DNA from 4 places in the Mixta calida genome. Region 1 is predicted to be linked to each of the others. Evidence: predicted binding sites of a transcription regulator. Region 1 holds the regulator's gene; each other region holds the start of a gene.
The links. Region 1 encodes CRP, which controls carbon source genes, mostly activating them, when cyclic AMP is high. Its sites were predicted from a motif close to ATGTGANNNNNNTCACAT; they were not measured.

Region 1 (4,215 bases):
TCATGCCGCCGAAGGCGATGCAGCAGCCCATCAGCGTATCCATCAGGCGCGGCAGCAGGAACTGCGCGCCGTTTAACGCCAGCAGCTGCAACGAGTAAACGGCGGTGACGGTAAAGCCGATGGTCGCCCAGCCGTAATATTTGCGAATAAACAGGTAGCTGATTAGGGTAATCGCCAACATCACCAGCAGTACGACCGATTCCGGCACCGAAAAGCGCAGGGTGGCGGCGGCGATGGCCAGCCCGGCCAGCGTACCGGCGGCGCGGTGCTGGATGCGCACGCGCGTGGCGCTGTAGCCGTTCTGACTGACGAACATGATAGTCATTAAAATCCACCACGGTTTCGGCACGTTAAAGGCGAGCGCTAAGGCGCTGCCGAACACCAGCATCACCGCAAAGCGCGCCGCGGTGCGCAGCGCGGCTGATTTTAGCGACAGATAGCTGCGCAGCGCCGCCAGCAGCGGCAGTCGACGTTGGCGATCCGCCATTAAATCGCGACGATAAAGCGGGCGCTGCGTGCGCAACACGCGCGCAATACGGCTGAAGTGGTAGTAGCAGAAATGGCCGACCGGATTTTCTGGATGTTGCCGGGCGATTTTTTCCAGCCCCAGCAGCGGCTTTTCCATGCTGAAACGTGACGGCAGGCGATGATAGAGCATGTCGTCCCCCAGCTCGCGCAGGCGCGCGGCGATGGTCTGCGCATTCCAGCGGATTACCGCTTCCGCATGGCTTCGCTCCACCAGCTTCTGCACCTCTTCCGGCTGATGCAGGCTGACGGCGATATGCTCCTGCAAATCGAGCGCTACCTGAAAGGCGCGCGTCAGGCGCTGGTGGCTATGGTCGCGGTTGGCCGCCAGCATATGCATCTGCTGATAACAGGTATTGATCAGATCGACCGCTTTTTGCTGGCGCGCCAGCAGCGGCGGCAGCGCCTTTTCAGGGTCGGAAAGCTGGGTCAGCAGGGTATATTTCGCTTCGCAGTAGTCGGCCAGCTCGCGATAAAGGAGGCTGAGGCTTTCACGCAGCGGCTGTTCTTTCCACAGGCGGAACCAGAACCAGTTGAACAGGCCGTACCAGAAGGTGCCGCCGATATAGAGCAGCGGCGGCGCCCAAAGGGGCATACGTCCTACCAGTCCGAGGGTAAAAATCGCGGCGATCAGCGAGGCGGGCAAAAGACGCGCGTGCAGCGGGCCGATTTCACCGGTGACTCCCAGCAGCAGCGCCATGACGAACAGCGTGGCGGGCAGCGGCACCTGTTGCAGCGAGAGCCACTGAACGAGAAGGCTGCTGAGCGCGAACAGCGAACCGCCGACGATCAGCCGCTTAAAGAAGCGTTTATGCGGCGTATCCAGACCGGCGATGTTGCAGCAGGCGGGCACCAGCGAAAACAGCAATCCTTTTTGCAAATCCCCCAGCAGCCAGCCGACGGCCACCGGTAAACAGAGCACCAGCGTCTGACGCAGTGCGTAGTTCACTTCAGGATGGTAGATAATTCTCCGCCACATCGCCACATCGCCACATCACAAAAATAAACACGGCGTGATGCGGGGGCATCACGCCGTGCGTTTAAATAAGCTTAACGTGTGCCGTAGACGACAATCGTTTTACCGTGAGCGGAGATCAGGTTTTGATCTTCCAGCATTTTCAAAATACGACCGACCGTTTCACGCGAACAGCCAACGATCTGGCCGATTTCCTGACGGGTGATTTTGATCTGCATCCCGTCGGGGTGGGTCATGGCGTCAGGCTGTTTTGCCAGGTTGAGCAGCGTCTGCGCGATGCGGCCCGTAACGTCCAGGAAAGCTAAATTGCCCACTTTCTCTGACGTAACCTGCAGGCGACGTGCCATCTGAGCGGAGAGACGCATCAGAATATCAGGGTTCACCTGAATCAACTGACGGAACTTCTTATAAGAAATTTCAGCCACTTCACAGGCGGTTTTCGCCCGCACCCATGCGCTGCGCTCCTGGCCTTCTTCGAACAGGCCAAGCTCGCCAATGAAATCACCCTGGTTGAGGTAGGAGAGGATCATCTCTTTGCCTTCTTCATCCTTAATCAGCACCGCGACCGCACCTTTTACGATGTAATAGAGCGTTTCGGCCTTTTCACCCTGGTGAATCAATGTGCTTTTCGATGGATACTTATGAATATGGCAATGTGACAGGAACCATTCGAGAGTAGGGTCTGTTTGCGGTTTGCCGAGAACCATTCGCTGTTATCCTCTGTTGTAATCGTGCCCTAAATACAGGGGGCAGTTTTCCCTGTCAGGCGTTAAAATCTTCTGGCGTTTCCTGCTGGAAATTTATTCGGGAAAATTTGGCGCGCCCAGGCGTGAAAGAGTCCCGTATTCGTTTCTTAGAACGAAAATATTACAGCTTTGTTTGTAGCACAGCTTTATCTTACTGTCTCCTGTTGTCTCGCTTCAGCTTGAGGTGAATCGGACAATTGCCGTTTAGTCATTGAAAGCGTAGGCTGGCAATGAGCTGAATTATCCGGAGAACGGTGAATATGCAGGCACGCGTAAAATGGGTAGAAGGGCTGACCTTTATGGGCGAGTCCGCCTCTGGCCATCAGATTCTGATGGATGGCAATTCCGGCGATAAATCGCCAAGTCCAATGGAGATGATTTTGCTGGCGGCCGGCGGTTGCAGCGCCGTCGATGTTGTCTCTATTTTGCAAAAGGGGCGTCACGCGGTAAGCGACTGCGAGGTCAGATTGACTTCGGAGCGCGCCGAGGAGGAGCCGCGCGTTTTTACCCATATCAACCTGCATTTTATCGTCAGCGGCAGCGGCCTGAGCGATAAGGCGGTAGCGCGCGCTGTCACACTCTCCGCCGAAAAGTATTGCACCGTAGCGATGATGCTGGGCAAAAGCGTCGCCATTACCCACAGCTATGAGCGAATCGAAACGCCCTGACAGGGTCAGTTAAACGATCTCTTTCCCTTCGATCAGCCGTTTCACCAGCGGCAGCATAATCAGCTCCATCGCCAGCCCCATTTTGCCGCCCGGCACCACCAGCGTATTGATGTGCGAAATAAACGAGCCTTGCAACATCGCCAGCAGATAGGGGAAGTCGATATCCTCCAGCCCGCGGAAATGAATCACGACAAAACTTTCATCCAGCGAAGGAATGGCGCGCGCGGCAAACGGATTAGAGGTGTCCACCGTCGGTACGCGCTGGAAGTTGATATGGGTGCGCGAGAACTGCGGTGTGATGTAGTTGATGTAATCCTCCATCGAACGCACCACCGAATCCATCACCGCCTCGCGCGAATGGCCACGCTCGCTGGTGTCGCGCACCAGTTTCTGAATCCATTCGAGGTTGACGATCGGCACGACGCCGACCAGCAGATCGACCTTTTCCGCCACGTTGTGCTGCTGGGTCACGACGCCGCCGTGCAGCCCCTCATAAAACAGAATGTCCGTCGGCTCCGGCAGCGGCTGCCAGGGGGTAAAGGTACCGGGCACCTGGTTCCACGGCACCGCTTCATCGTAGGTATGCAGATATTTACGCGACTGGCCGCGGCCGCTTTCGCCATATTCGACGAAGGTCTGCTCCAGCAGGCCGAAATCGTTCGCTTCCGGGCCGAAGTAGCTGATATGACGTCCTGAGTCGCGCGCTTTACGGATCGCCATATCCATTTCCGGCCGCGTATAGCGGTGAAAGCTGTCGCCTTCCAGCTCCGCGGCGTGCAGGTTCAGCTGCTGAAAAATTTTGCGAAAGGCAAGGCTGGTAGTGGTGGTTCCCGCTCCGCTGGAGCCGGTCACCGCAATAATCGGATGTCTGGCTGACATAGACACTCTCTGGGTTAAATCGGGCAATGAGCATTGTTATCACGTTTAGCCCGGAAGTGTCATCACCGCACGCGCGGCGCAGAAAGCGAATAGTGTGATGCGGCGCACAGCGCTGAGATGCCGATGCTTAGCCGCGGAACTGTCCGCGCGGCATAATGTTCACCGTTTCATGCAGTTCCGACCAGACCAGCACCGCTTCGCCGCTTTTTATCTGGCGACGAACATCTTCTACCTTCTCCGCCAGCGAACGCTCCTGCTCGCCATAGTCGGTGCCTTCGCGCAGCACGAAGGCTTCAATCAGATTATCCAGCGTTTCCGGCGCCAGATCTTGCCAGGGAATCATCACAGCTTAGTTATCCAGATAAGGTGAAAGCCATTGGGGAATGCGCTGTTCCAGCCACATTTGCGGATGGCGCAGCGT
Region 2 (4,215 bases), 770 kb from region 1:
TATTTGGCCAGATGTCTTTTTCAGCATCACTCTTTTCCGTGGTGCAAACTATCGCCATCTTTGGCACTGAGACGATTCTGTTCAAGCGCATCAGCAAAAGCGCGCAGAAAGGGGTGCGTCTGATGACCATCGCCAAAAAGCTGCGCCTGTCTCTGCTGTTGCTGATCTCTTTGCCTTTGCTGGTGTGGATGTACTATCACATGCGCGAGAACTATCTCGCCTTTGCGATGGCTTCGTTCCTGTCGGCGCTGTTTGTCACGCAGGATACGTTTAGCGTCTTTAACAACGCTCGGCTGGCGTCCCGGTTGAATACCCTCGCCAACACGGCAGGCATGTTGTTGAGCTTCGCGATCAGTTTCAGTGTCGCCTGGCTGAAACTGAATCCGCTCTGGTTGACGCTGTCCATCGTCGCACTCACGCTGGTGCCTTATATGATCAAAAGGCGCACGTTTTATCAGCGTTTTAGCGATGAAGCGCCGCCACGCGGAAAAAGCGGCAATTATCTGCGTTATTTAATTTATGCCGGACTGCCATTGGCAATTTCGAGCATATTTATTTCGATTCAGATAAAACTGGCGCAATTCTTCCTTGTCAGTGTGGGGACGGCAAAGGATGTAGGGCTGTTCACTGCGGCGAATATGATATCGGCTTCATGGATATTTATTCCAGCGGCGATCATTACCTCAAGTTTTACTGAAATATTCAGGGAGCAGTCGGAAAGAGCTTTAAAACTGACTGCCCGTTTAAATGGCTATGTCATGGTTGTTTCACTCTTGATGCTGCTTATCGTGTCCCTGTACGGTGAGAAGATCATTATTACCCTTTATGGGCAAGATTACACACAGTCTGGAAGTATCATTACATTATTGTCGTTAGCAACCTGCTTTTCGTCAATGGGGACGGTCGCGTATCGTTATATGGTCAAAGAAGGAGGTTTTAATTATCTGTTGAAGAAAATTCTTTGCCTGATGCTAATTAGCGTTCCGCTGAGCTGGGTATGCATTACCAGCCTGGGGCTAAAAGGCGCGGCGTGGAGTGTTTTAATCACAGAGATCCTGTCCCTGACCGTAATGAACTACTTCTTCAAAAATGGCGTCATTCGCAAGATCCACGTTTCCTCACTCAACTACAAAACTTACAAATGAGGTTAAGATGTCTAAGTTTAAAGATGAATTAAGAAGAAGCGTTCTTTATTTTGTAAAAAAAATGCCGTGGGCATACCAGGATCGCATTCACTATTTTCGTAAGTTTAAAAGACTACCCAATATTCGTGAACCCAAGCTGTTCAACGAAAAGGTGCTGTACCGCAAGTTCGTCAACGGCGACTACGTACGCTACAGCAAGCTTTCCGATAAATTTACGGTACGCGACTATATCGCTGATGTGATTGGCGAAGAGTACCTGATTCCGCTGGTGCATGAGACCAGCGACCCCACGACGTTGCTGAGTCTGCCGAGCCTGAAGAACACGGTCGTTAAGCCGAACCACGGCTCCAACATGGTGGAAATTCTGCTGGAAGAGCCGGACAGCCTGCAAAAGCAGCTGATTGTGAATCGCTGCCATGAATGGCTGCGCAAAGACTTTTCTGAAGAAGCCCGTGAGATTCACTATCGCTATATCAAGCCACGTATTTTGGTGGAGCAGTATATAGGCGACGGGAAAAGCGCGCCGATCGATTATAAATTTCACATGTTCAATAAAAAAGACGGCAATTTTGAATATGTGTTGCAGGTGATCTATAACCGCAGCAATCCGGCGCTGTCGATGAATTTCTACGTTAATAATCTTCAGGAAGCCTGGTACAAAATTCGTGATACCGGGTTGGATATTAACCCGATGATGCCGAAGCTGGAGCACGCATTAGCCCTGAGTAAGACGCTGGCGAAAGATTTCGATTATGTGCGCGTTGACTGGTATATCCATGAAGAGCAGATCTGGTTCGGCGAATTAACCTTTACGCCTGGCGCCGGGCTGGTCACCGGACTCGATCGCGGCCTGAATAAAATGATGGGCGAAATGTGGTTGCAGGATCGCATTGTTACGCCGCAGGCGCCAGTCGGGGTGGCGGACGTCACCGATGTTACGCTGCCAGCGATGCTGAAAAAAGTATAAGCGTCCGGGCGCGTGGGCGAATAGAGGACGAATAAAAAAGCGAGCCGGGCAGCTCGCTTTTTTTATCGTGCAGGTTATCAGGGCATCGGCATCGGCCATTCAGGCGGCGTCTGACTCATGATATTAATAAAGGCCTCTTTCATGATGTTCAGGAAATTATTCATATTTTCCATACTGAACGTCATGCCCAGCAGACCGGCGACAAACCAACAGGTCACGCCCACGCCAATGCCGCTAAACAGAAAGGCCATAACCGGATGGCTCGTCTGACGGCATTTGGTTTTAAACGTGCTGGCGAAAAACATCAATACGGCGCTCAGTAATTCCCAACGCATTACAACAAGGCTGGCGGTAAGCGTAGCCATAACATGCAACCTCTGTTTCTTTATCTACCCTGACGCCTGAAGTGAAGAACGCGATAAAGATGCCAGGGAGTCTTTACCGGTCGTCGATGTACAACACACAAAGTGTGACCTGAATCACATTATATCACTGGCTTTTAAAAGTTGAACAAAATTTACACCGAACGGTAACGGTTTGATACGTTGGGATCGCACGTATCCGCGCGCCAGGACGACTCTGATTTCGCTTGCGGACCTGGCGTAGCGGTACGGCTAATAAGATGTTTTTTCAGCAAACCCATAACAGCCGCAGGGCTTTGGGATGAATCTGACAGTCTGGGTCGTTGTACCTGCGTGATGGGCCGGATAGGCTCTCTCGTACAGGTTTAACCACTCAGCGTTACCAGATTCGGCGTGCTTTTTGCCATCTCTGCCACGCCCTGTTTGTGCCAATCTTATTCAGGATGAAATTATGACAAGGGTGCTTTTTGCCTCTGACGTATATCTGGGGTGTCGTCCGTTGCCGAACGATGCTTCGTTGAGCGGTTTCGCATGCGGGGTAAGCAATGTCTAACCGCAGCGCAGATCGGAACGATGTTGCCAGCATGAAGCCGCTTCCGCGTCCTACGCTGCGTAAATCGTTGCAGCGTATTCATCTGATCATCATCGTCGTCTCGATGACCATCTCCGGTATTTCGCTCTCTACGCTCTCGCTGATCGCATTGCGCAACTATGCGGAAAACAATCTGGAACTGCTCGCCTCCACCCTCAGCTTTACGGTGCAGTCGTCGGTCGTGAAGGGCGACGGTGAGATCGTGCGCGAGGCGCTGGCGGAAATCGGCAAGCGCGGCAGCTTTGCCTGGGCGCGCGTTTACGATCGCCAGGGGCAGCTGCTGGCTGGCTGGCACGCTTCTCCGCATCAGCATCAAAACACCATCGAACGGCTGATTGCGCGCTGGCTGTTTCCTCAGCCGGTCAGCACGCCGGTGATGCAGTCAGGCGAGGAGGTGGGGCGTATCTGGCTGGTCGGCAACGCCTACGAGGTCATTCAGTATCTCTATAAGACGTTCGCCTGGCTTGCGGCGAGCCTGATGACCACCGCTACGCTCGCTTCGCTGCTCTCCCGCCGTATGCACGCCGGCATTCTGCAGGCGCTGCAAAGCATCACTTCGGTCACGCGCGACGTGCGCGAACGTCGCGCCTTCGCGCGCCGGGTGCCGGAAGCAGAGATCGCCGAGCTGCATGCGCTGAGCCATGATTTCAATATATTGCTGGAGGAGCTGGATGAATGGCAGAAAAATATGAAGCAGGAACATGACAGCCTGGTGCATCAGGCGAGTCATGACGGCCTGACCGGACTGCCTAACCGCATCGCCTTTGAACGGACGCTGGGCCGCGCCTTTGCCGATGACGACCAGCGTCACAAGCTGGCGCTGCTGTTTATCGACGGCGACCGTTTTAAGCAGATCAATGATACCTGGGGCCATGCCGCCGGTGACGCCATTATTACCGCCACCGCGCAGCGGCTGCGCGGGCAGGTGCGGAAGACAGATATGGTGGCGCGGCTCGGCGGCGATGAGTTCGCCATCCTGCTGCGCGATATCAGCGAGCCGTCGCAGGTCGCGCGCGTAGTGCAGCATATTATGAACGCGATGGAAGCGCCGCTGATCCTGCCCGACGGCAACCCGATCGTCTGGTCGCTGAGCATCGGCGCGGCGCTGGGCAAATCGTCACGCTCGGCGGAAGGGCTGCTGGCGCAGGC
Region 3 (4,215 bases), 1.8 Mb from region 1:
CGGCCGCATGACGCTGCTGGGCGTGCTGATCGCGCTGGTGGGCGTCGCAATCGTCTCGCGCGCTGGCTTCCTGAAAGAGCGTGCGCTCGGCATTAGCGCCGAGGAGTTCAATCTGAAAAAAGGGCTGGTGCTGGCGGTGCTGTGCGGCATATTTTCCGCCGGGATGTCGTTTGCCATGGACGCGGCGAAGCCGATGCACGAAGCGGCCGCCGCCGCAGGGATCAATCCGCTTTACGTGGCGCTGCCCAGCTATGTGGTGATCATGGGCGGCGGCGCGCTGGTCAACCTGGCGTACTGCTTTATCCGCCTGGCGGTGAAGCCTTCGCTGTCGATCCGCGCCGACTTTTCGCTGGCGAAGCCGCTGTTGGGCGCCAATATCGCCTTCGCCATGTTGGGCGGTCTGATGTGGTATTTGCAGTTTTTCTTCTACGCCTGGGGACACGCCAATATTCCGGCGCAGTATGACTTTGTCAGCTGGATGCTGCATATGAGTCTTTATGTGCTGTGCGGCGGCATTGTCGGGCTGCTGATGAAAGAGTGGCATGCGGTTGGACGTCGCCCGGTCAGCGTGCTGTCAGTCGGATGCCTGGTGATTATCCTCGCGGCGAATATCGTCGGCATGGGCATGGCGGGCTAAACGGCGCGACAAGCGCATCGCGCAGATCATCTGCGCGATGCGCCTGGCCATGTTATTTTTGACGTTCAATCACCGGCTGTGCATGTTTACCGGCGCGCTCGAAGCGTTGACGCCAGGCGCTGGGGGTGAAATGGGTTTCGCGGGTAAACACGGCGGAGAAGTAGTTGCTGTCGTCGAAGCCGCAGCGCGCCGCCACCTCGCCAATCAGCAGGTCGGTGCTGCGCAGCAAATATTTCGCCTGACAGAGCTGCAGCTGACGCAGATAGTGGCCAATCGTCATGCCGGTTTGCTGGCGAAACAGCTGCTTCAGCGCGCGTTCGCTGAGCTGATTGTGGTGGCAAAAGGCGGCGAGATCGAAGGGGCGGCCGGTGCTGGCCTGAATCGCCGACATCAGCAGATCGAGCTGTTCGCCTTCGGGCAGTTCCCCGGCGCGCTCGGCGACGTAGCGGTGGCGGCGTAAAATCAGCGCCAGCTGCAAAAACAGCGCCTCCGCCAGCTGCATGGAGAGCAGGTCGGTTTTACGGCTTTCCTGCTCCAGCTGTAAAATCACGCCGCGCGCCAGCGCCATGCCGCGCGTGGTTAAACGCCAGTGAGCGCGGTAGTCGGCGTCGTCCAGCGGCAGCAGCTGCGACCAGTCGAGACCAAGGCGAAAGCGTTCAGGACAGTAGAGAATATTATCCAGCACCAGATCGTTTACCGACTCGTAGCTGTGGCAGTCGCTGTGCTGGATGTAGAAAAGGTCACCGCAGGTTACCAGCCAGGGGCGGTCGTTGAGCACATGCAGGCCGTTGCCGCGCCAGACAATGACGATTTCGCTGAATTCATGGCGATGCGGCGGGAAAGAGGGCTGCGGCGCACGATCGGCCACCGCGACCGGCATCGCCTCCGAGGGAAAGTAGTCCGCTTTCGCCAGTATCAGCGCCATATTTTTCTCCCTTTACCACATCTGCTGTCGCTCGGCGCGCGGCGCACAGCCAAATTCCCGGCGGAACAGCGTCGAAAAATGGTTGCTGTCGCCGAATCCGCACTGAAAAGCGATATCCGTGATGCGCATATCGCTGTGGCGCAGCAGGTGCCGCGCCTGCAACAGCCGCAGCCGGTTCAGATAACGCTGCGGCGTGCTGCCGGTTTGCTGCTTCAGCTGACGATGCAGCGTGCGCAGCGACAGCGAAAAGCGATCGGCCAGCGCATCCCAGTCGACATCTTCGCTGTAGTGTTCATTCAGCCAGTCAAGCAGCCGCAGCAGCCGCGCCTCCTGCGCGTCGCTCTCCTGTTCGCGACAGCCCTGGCGCAGCAGCACCAGCAGCTGCATAAAGGTCAGCTCCTGCCGCACGCGCTGTTCAGTGGCGTCGCCGCCGTCGGGCTCCTGCAACTGCGCCACCAGCGTCTTCGCCTGCGCCATCACCCGATTGCTGATGCGCCAGTGAGAAGGGTAGCGGCCATCGTGTTCCTGCGGCAGCAGATCCTGTAACCCGGCGAGAAAGCGAAACGCCTGCGGGCCGCGCCACAGCACGTTGGTTAAATAGAGGTTCTCGGTCTGCTCATAAAGGTGCCTGTCGTGATCGCGCACGAAACAGACGCAGCCGCCGCACAGCGACTGAGGCTGGCCGTTGAAGATATGGATGCCCGCCCCCTGTTCCACCAGCACGATCTCATGAAAATCATGGTGGTGTTCCGGGAATACGCCCTGCGGCGCTCGCGGCTCAACCGCCACCGGCAGGTCGCCGTCAGGAAAAAAGTCAGCGCTGTGTAACACGGTCATGATACGTCCTCGTTATTCTGCATGGGACCGATACTAGCCAGCGCGGGCTTAACTTACCTTGAATTTTGCACCGCAAAACAGGCTTAAGCGGTTAATTTTTCAAGAAACAGCTGAAAATCTTCAGAATTGCGGCAAGTGTCACATCGTTATGTCAGACGAGTGAAAAACAGAACTGTGAGTTGCTTCACGTCTTTCTTGACGCCCCTGCCAGCCGGACGCAAAGAGTGGCAGTGTCAGTAAGGTGGCGAATTCGCAGCATTTTACACTGGTGAGCATGTTTCATCAGGAAGCGAATCTTATGACGCACCGCAATTTTGTTGCCATCGACCTCGGCGCCTCGAGCGGCCGCATCATGCTGGCGCGCTACCAGCCGGAAGCGCAATCACTGACGCTGGAGCAGATTGGCCGTTTCGCCAACCGGCGTCATCAGTCGGAAGGGTATGACTGCTGGGATATCGACGCGCTGGAGCAGGCGATCCGTGACGGACTGGAGCAGCTGCTGGAGAGCGGGATCGTGCCGGAGAGCATCGGCATCGACACCTGGGGCGTGGACGTAGTGATGCTGAACCAGGCGGGCGAGCGCGTCGGCCTGCCGGTCTCTTACCGCGACAAGCGCACCCACGGCCTGATGGCGCAGGCGCAGCGCGAGCTGGGACGCGATCTTATCTGGCAACATACCGGCATCCAGTTTCTGCCTTTTAATACGCTTTATCAGCTGCGCGCCTTTAGCCAGACGCATCCCGATCTGGTGGACGAGGTCGCCCATGTGCTGATGATCCCGGATTATCTGCAATACCGGCTAACCGGACAGCTTAACTGGGAGTACACCAACGCCAGCACCACGCAGCTGCTTAACCTGAAAACCGGCGAATGGGACAGCGAACTGCTCCGCTGGGCGGGCGCGCGTGCGGCGTGGTTCGGCAAACCGCGTCAGCCGGGAACGCAGGTCGGCGAGTGGCAGAGCCGCAGCGGACTGCGCATTCCGCTGGTGGCGGTCGCCACGCACGATACCGCCAGCGCGGTGTTGGCGACGCCGCTGGGCGCGTCCGATGAGGCTTATCTCTGCTCCGGCACCTGGTCGCTGCTCGGCTTTGAAAGCGCGACGCCGTTCAACAGCGCCGCCGCGCTGAGCGCCAATATCACCAATGAAGGCGGGGCGGAAGGGCGTTACCGCGTGCTGAAAAACATTATGGGGCTGTGGCTGCTGCAGCGCGTCTGCGACGAGCTGCAAATTGAAGACCTCTGCGCGCTGATCGAGGAAGCCGCGCGTTATCCCGCCTGTCAGGCGATTATCGACGCCAACGACGCCCGCTACATCAATCCGGCCAGCATGGTGCGCGAAATTCAGGACGCCTGCGCGGAACAGGCGATGCCGGTGCCGCACAGCCCGGTCGCGCTGGCGCGGACCATTTTCGACAGCCTGGCGCTGCTCTATCGCGAGGTGATGGAGGAGCTGTCGGCGCTGCGCGGGTCACCCTTTAGCCGTCTGCATATTGTCGGCGGCGGCAGCCAAAACCCGCTGCTGAACCAGCTCTGCGCCAACGCCTGCCAGCTGCCGGTCAGCATCGGGCCGGTCGAGGCCTCCACGCTCGGCAATATCGGCAGTCAGCTGATCGCCCGCGGCGAGCTAGCGGACGTCGAGGCTTTCCGCCGCTGCGTTGCGCAAAATTTTCCATCCCGACTGATTAACCCTCTCACAGACAGCGCGCTAACCGACGGCTGGTCGCGTTTTCAGGCGCTGAAACAACCGCGTAAGGAATTATGCTTATGACCAGGCTTACAGAACAGGCTTTTGAACTGGCGAAACAGCGATTTG
Region 4 (4,215 bases), 1.9 Mb from region 1:
GCCCTGAGAAGCAGGCGTGTTGATCAGGATGCGCGCGGTTTTCATTTTGTCGCCAAAATAGTTCACGCGTTCGCGCTGGTTGTCCTGGTCGGTATAGAGGCAGGAGGTATGGCCGATGCCGCCCATCGCGACCAGTTTCTCCGCTTTTTCTACCGCCTGTTCGAAGTTTTCCGCGCGGTACATCGCCAGCGTCGGAGAGAGTTTCTCATGAGCGAATGGCTCGGATTCATCCACCAGCTGCACTTCGCCAATCAGAATCTTGGTGCTGGACGGAACGTTGATGCCCGCCATTTCAGCGATTTTCACCGCTGGCTGTCCAACGATAGCGGCGTTGAGCGCGCCGTTTTTCAGAATGATATCCTGTACCGCCTTCAATTCAGCGCCCTGCAGCAGATAGCCGCCGTGGCTGGCGAAACGTTCGCGTACTGCGTCATACACTGAATCCACAACGATAACGGACTGTTCGGAAGCGCAGATAACGCCGTTATCGAAGGTTTTGGACATCAGAATAGATGCCACTGCGCGTTTAATATCGGCGGTTTCGTCAATCACCACCGGGGTGTTGCCAGCGCCGACGCCGATAGCCGGTTTGCCTGAGCTGTAAGCCGCTTTCACCATGCCCGGTCCGCCGGTAGCGAGGATCAGGTTGATGTCAGGATGGTGCATCAGCTGGTTAGAAAGCTCGACGGAAGGCTGATCGATCCAGCCGATAATATCTTTCGGCGCGCCAGCGGCGATAGCCGCCTGCAGTACGATATCCGCCGCTTTGTTGGTGGCGTCTTTGGCGCGCGGATGTGGCGAGAAGATAATACCGTTACGGGTTTTCAGGCTGATCAGCGCTTTAAAGATAGCGGTGGATGTCGGGTTGGTGGTAGGAACGATACCGCAGATCAGGCCGGTAGGCTCGGCGATGGTGATGGTGCCGAAAGTATCGTCAGTATCGAGGATGCCGCAGGTTTTTTCATCTTTATAGGCATTGTAAATATATTCGGAGGCAAAGTGGTTTTTAATCACTTTATCTTCCACAATACCCATACCTGATTCGGCAACGGCCATTTTAGCCAGCGGAATACGGGCGTCGGCAGCAGCCAGCGCGGCAGCGCGGAAAATGGTGTCGACCTGTTCTTGAGTGAAATTGGCGTATTCGCGCTGTGCTTTTTTTACACGTTCAACAAGTGCGTTAAGTTCAGCGACATTGGTAACGGCCATAATGCTCTCCTGATGGAAGTTAAACTTTTTTAGTAAACGAGCCTGAATGCAAGCTTGCTGCCTGAACAACTGAGCATTACCGTTATGCAGGGCGCGCGATTTGCGTGTTACTGGCTCCAACCGTTTACTGAAAAAGTTTCTATGGCGATGGCGCGCCGCTATCAGGCGAAGCGCTGTCGTTATCACGTCCTTTTGATGAGTTGAGCTTACCTGGAATGAGGTATGGCCTTGTTGATTTAGATCAATATTCCTTGAAGCTGACACCTTTCAGCATGATTATTTTTTGATCTTTGTCACACCTCATACGATGCTCGGCAAGTGTCATGTCATGGCGAGATAAATGCTATGAAAGTTACGATAAGCAGTTTTTATTACTCTTTGAGCGCCTTTATTCAAATCTTTAAACTGATATATATGGCTGGCGAATAACGGTTTTTTCCATTAAATTAAAGCCGTTCTCATTGGCGCAATCACGGAGTGGTTTGTGAATACCCTGGCACTGGATTTGTCTGGCTACATTAAGTTTTTTGTCGGCCTGTTCGCGCTGGTAAATCCGGTCGGCATTATTCCGGTATTTATTAGTATGACCAGCTACCAGGCGGTAGCGGAAAGGAATAAAACCAACCTGACGGCAAACCTTGCCGTTGCTATCATCCTCTGGACTTCGCTGTTTCTCGGCGACGCCATCCTGCATATCTTCGGTATTTCAATCGATTCCTTCCGTATCGCCGGCGGCATCCTGGTAGTGACCATCGCCATGTCGATGATCAGCGGCAAGCTGGGCGAGGATAAACAGAATAAGCAGGAGAAATCAGAAACCGCCGTGCGGGAAAGTATTGGCGTCGTGCCGTTGGCGCTGCCGCTGATGGCGGGGCCCGGCGCCATCAGCTCCACCATCGTCTGGAGCACGCGCTACCATAGCTGGGTCAATCTGTTTGCCTTCAGCGTAGCGATTGCGCTTTTTGCCTTCTGCTGTTGGCTGCTGTTTCGCGCCGCGCCGATGATGGTACGCGTGCTGGGTCAGACCGGCATTAACGTGATCACCCGTATTATGGGGCTGCTGCTGATGGCGCTGGGCATTGAGTTTATTGTCACCGGCATGAAAGCAATTTTTCCCGGCCTGCTGAACTGACGCTTCGTTACTAAAACAACCGACTTACTTTGCCTCGGCTAACACTTTAAACGCGACTTAATTTCCGCTGTAAAATACCTTTCTGCTTCTAAATAGTGCATAAGATTGATTTTATGCACTATTTTGGTGCGTTTATTCATTCCGCTTAATGACAGCTGACGGTTATTAGCTTTGCTGCTCAAGATACGGCTATTAATCTTTTCGTGCGAAAAAATGTGACTATTTTCACATCATCTCATGCGCTATTTTTTTCATTTATAAGGCGTTTATCAGGGGGTTCGCGCCGCCCGCCAGGTAAAAAAACTGGGTTAATCCTTCGTTATGAGTTTTTGAGCGTTTTGTAAGCATATGGTTTACAAAACCGCTGCCCCTGTACTGAATCATTGTTATTTTTCTTTTTAAATCATCGGTTTTAGGAATAATTTTCCGGGAAAAATAACGCTTTCAGCTTCTGAATGAACATGATAAAAGAGAAACAGCTAACATTTTTCATATTTGTGTTTGGCGCAAAAAAAAGACATCTGTTAATTTCCGGTAAAAGATTTTTTTCCGAGCCCGGTAAAGTGAGAACGGATTTTGCTTAACAGCCTGCACGGTGACGCTCCAAGAGCAAAGGTATTAATGACAACAGTTAAGCTTAAGCGCTGTGGCAGTCTGGCAACGGCGATCGTTTTTGCTTCGTTATGCAATGCGCAGGCAGCCAGCATACCGCCGGGTACGCAGCTGGCGCAGGATCAATCGATTACCATTAATAATGGAACCGAGGTCGCCTCGCTCGATCCGCATAAAACCGAAGGGGTACCGGAAAGTGACGTTATTACCAATTTGCTGGAAGGGCTGATAACGACCGATAGCGCAGGGCAACTGGTGCCAGGCGTGGCTCAGTCGTGGGATCGGCAGCAGAACGTCTGGACTTTTACTCTGCGTCCTGAGGCTCGCTGGAGCAATGGCGAGCCGGTGACGGCGCAGGATTTTGTCTACAGCTGGCAGCGGCTTGCCGATCCGAAAACAGCATCCCCTTACGCCAGCTATCTGCAATATGCGCATATCGCCAACGTGGATGAGGTTATTGCCGGACGTTTGCCGCCTGCGGCGTTAGGCGTAAAGGCGCTGGATGCCCGCCGTTTCCAGGTGACGCTCAGCCAGCCGGTACCTTGGTTTACCGCCATGCTGGCCCATACCGCGCTGAAGCCGGTTTATCGTCCGACGATAGAGCAGTGGGGCGATAAATGGACGCGGCCGGAGCATTACGTCGGCAACGGCGCCTTTACCCTGAACAACTGGGTAGTGAATGAGAAGATCACGCTGAAGCGCAACCCGCAATACTGGGATAATGCGCATACGGTTATTGAAACGGTAACTTTCTTGCCCATCAGCTCGGAAACCAGCGACATCAATCGCTACCGCAGCGGCGGCGTCGATATTACCAACAGCGCTATTCCGCCAGAGCTGTTTCCGATGCTGAAGAAAGATCTGGGATCTCAGGTGCGCGTCAGCCCCTATCTCTGCACCTTCTATTACGAGCTGAATAACCAGCGCGCGCCGTTTAACGATGCGCGCGTGCGCGCCGCGGTAAAGCTCACGCTCGATCGCCAGATCATTGCGGAGAAAGTGATGGGGCAGGGACAGATCCCCGCCTTCAGCCTCACGCCTCCCTATATCGACGGCGTCCATTTCAGCGCTCCGGCCTGGTTTCGGCTGACGCAGGCGGAACGCAACGCGCAGGCGAAGCAGCTACTGGCGCAGGCGAGCTACGGCGAACAAAAGCCGCTCTCCTTTACGCTGCTCTATAACACCTCCGATCAGAATAAAAAGCAGGCGATCGCCGCCGCGTCGATGTGGAAAAAGAACCTTGGCGCTAACGTCACGCTGCA

Region 2: a site for CRP is predicted at 2,580-2,597, ahead of C2E16_RS18980 (YjcB family protein). Genes of this name have one in related genera too.
Region 3: a site for CRP is predicted at 2,526-2,543, ahead of rhaS (HTH-type transcriptional activator RhaS). Genes of this name have one in related genera too.
Region 4: a site for CRP is predicted at 1,491-1,508, ahead of C2E16_RS11285 (YchE family NAAT transporter). Genes of this name have one in related genera too.

The regions. Positions count from the first base shown of each region.
Region 1 is NZ_CP026378.1:447,409-451,623, forward strand. It holds gene C2E16_RS01975 (YccS/YhfK family putative transporter) at 1-1,504, opposite strand, end outside; gene crp (cAMP-activated global transcriptional regulator CRP) at 1,576-2,208, opposite strand; gene C2E16_RS01985 (OsmC family protein) at 2,508-2,915, shown strand; gene C2E16_RS01990 (phosphoribulokinase) at 2,925-3,794, opposite strand; gene C2E16_RS01995 (YheU family protein) at 3,922-4,140, opposite strand; gene C2E16_RS02000 (hydrolase) at 4,144-4,215, opposite strand, start outside.
Region 2 is NZ_CP026378.1:3,983,487-3,987,701, reverse strand. It holds gene C2E16_RS18990 (oligosaccharide flippase family protein) at 1-1,145, shown strand, start outside; gene C2E16_RS18985 (ATP-grasp fold amidoligase family protein) at 1,153-2,112, shown strand; gene C2E16_RS18980 (YjcB family protein) at 2,190-2,477, opposite strand; gene C2E16_RS18975 (diguanylate cyclase domain-containing protein) at 3,020-4,215, shown strand, end outside.
Region 3 is NZ_CP026378.1:2,250,952-2,255,166, reverse strand. It holds gene rhaT (L-rhamnose/proton symporter RhaT) at 1-637, shown strand, start outside; gene rhaR (HTH-type transcriptional activator RhaR) at 690-1,562, opposite strand; gene rhaS (HTH-type transcriptional activator RhaS) at 1,575-2,399, opposite strand; gene rhaB (rhamnulokinase) at 2,698-4,170, shown strand; gene C2E16_RS10630 (L-rhamnose isomerase) at 4,167-4,215, shown strand, end outside.
Region 4 is NZ_CP026378.1:2,393,293-2,397,507, reverse strand. It holds gene adhE (bifunctional acetaldehyde-CoA/alcohol dehydrogenase) at 1-1,209, opposite strand, end outside; gene C2E16_RS11285 (YchE family NAAT transporter) at 1,694-2,341, shown strand; gene C2E16_RS11280 (ABC transporter substrate-binding protein) at 2,963-4,215, shown strand, end outside.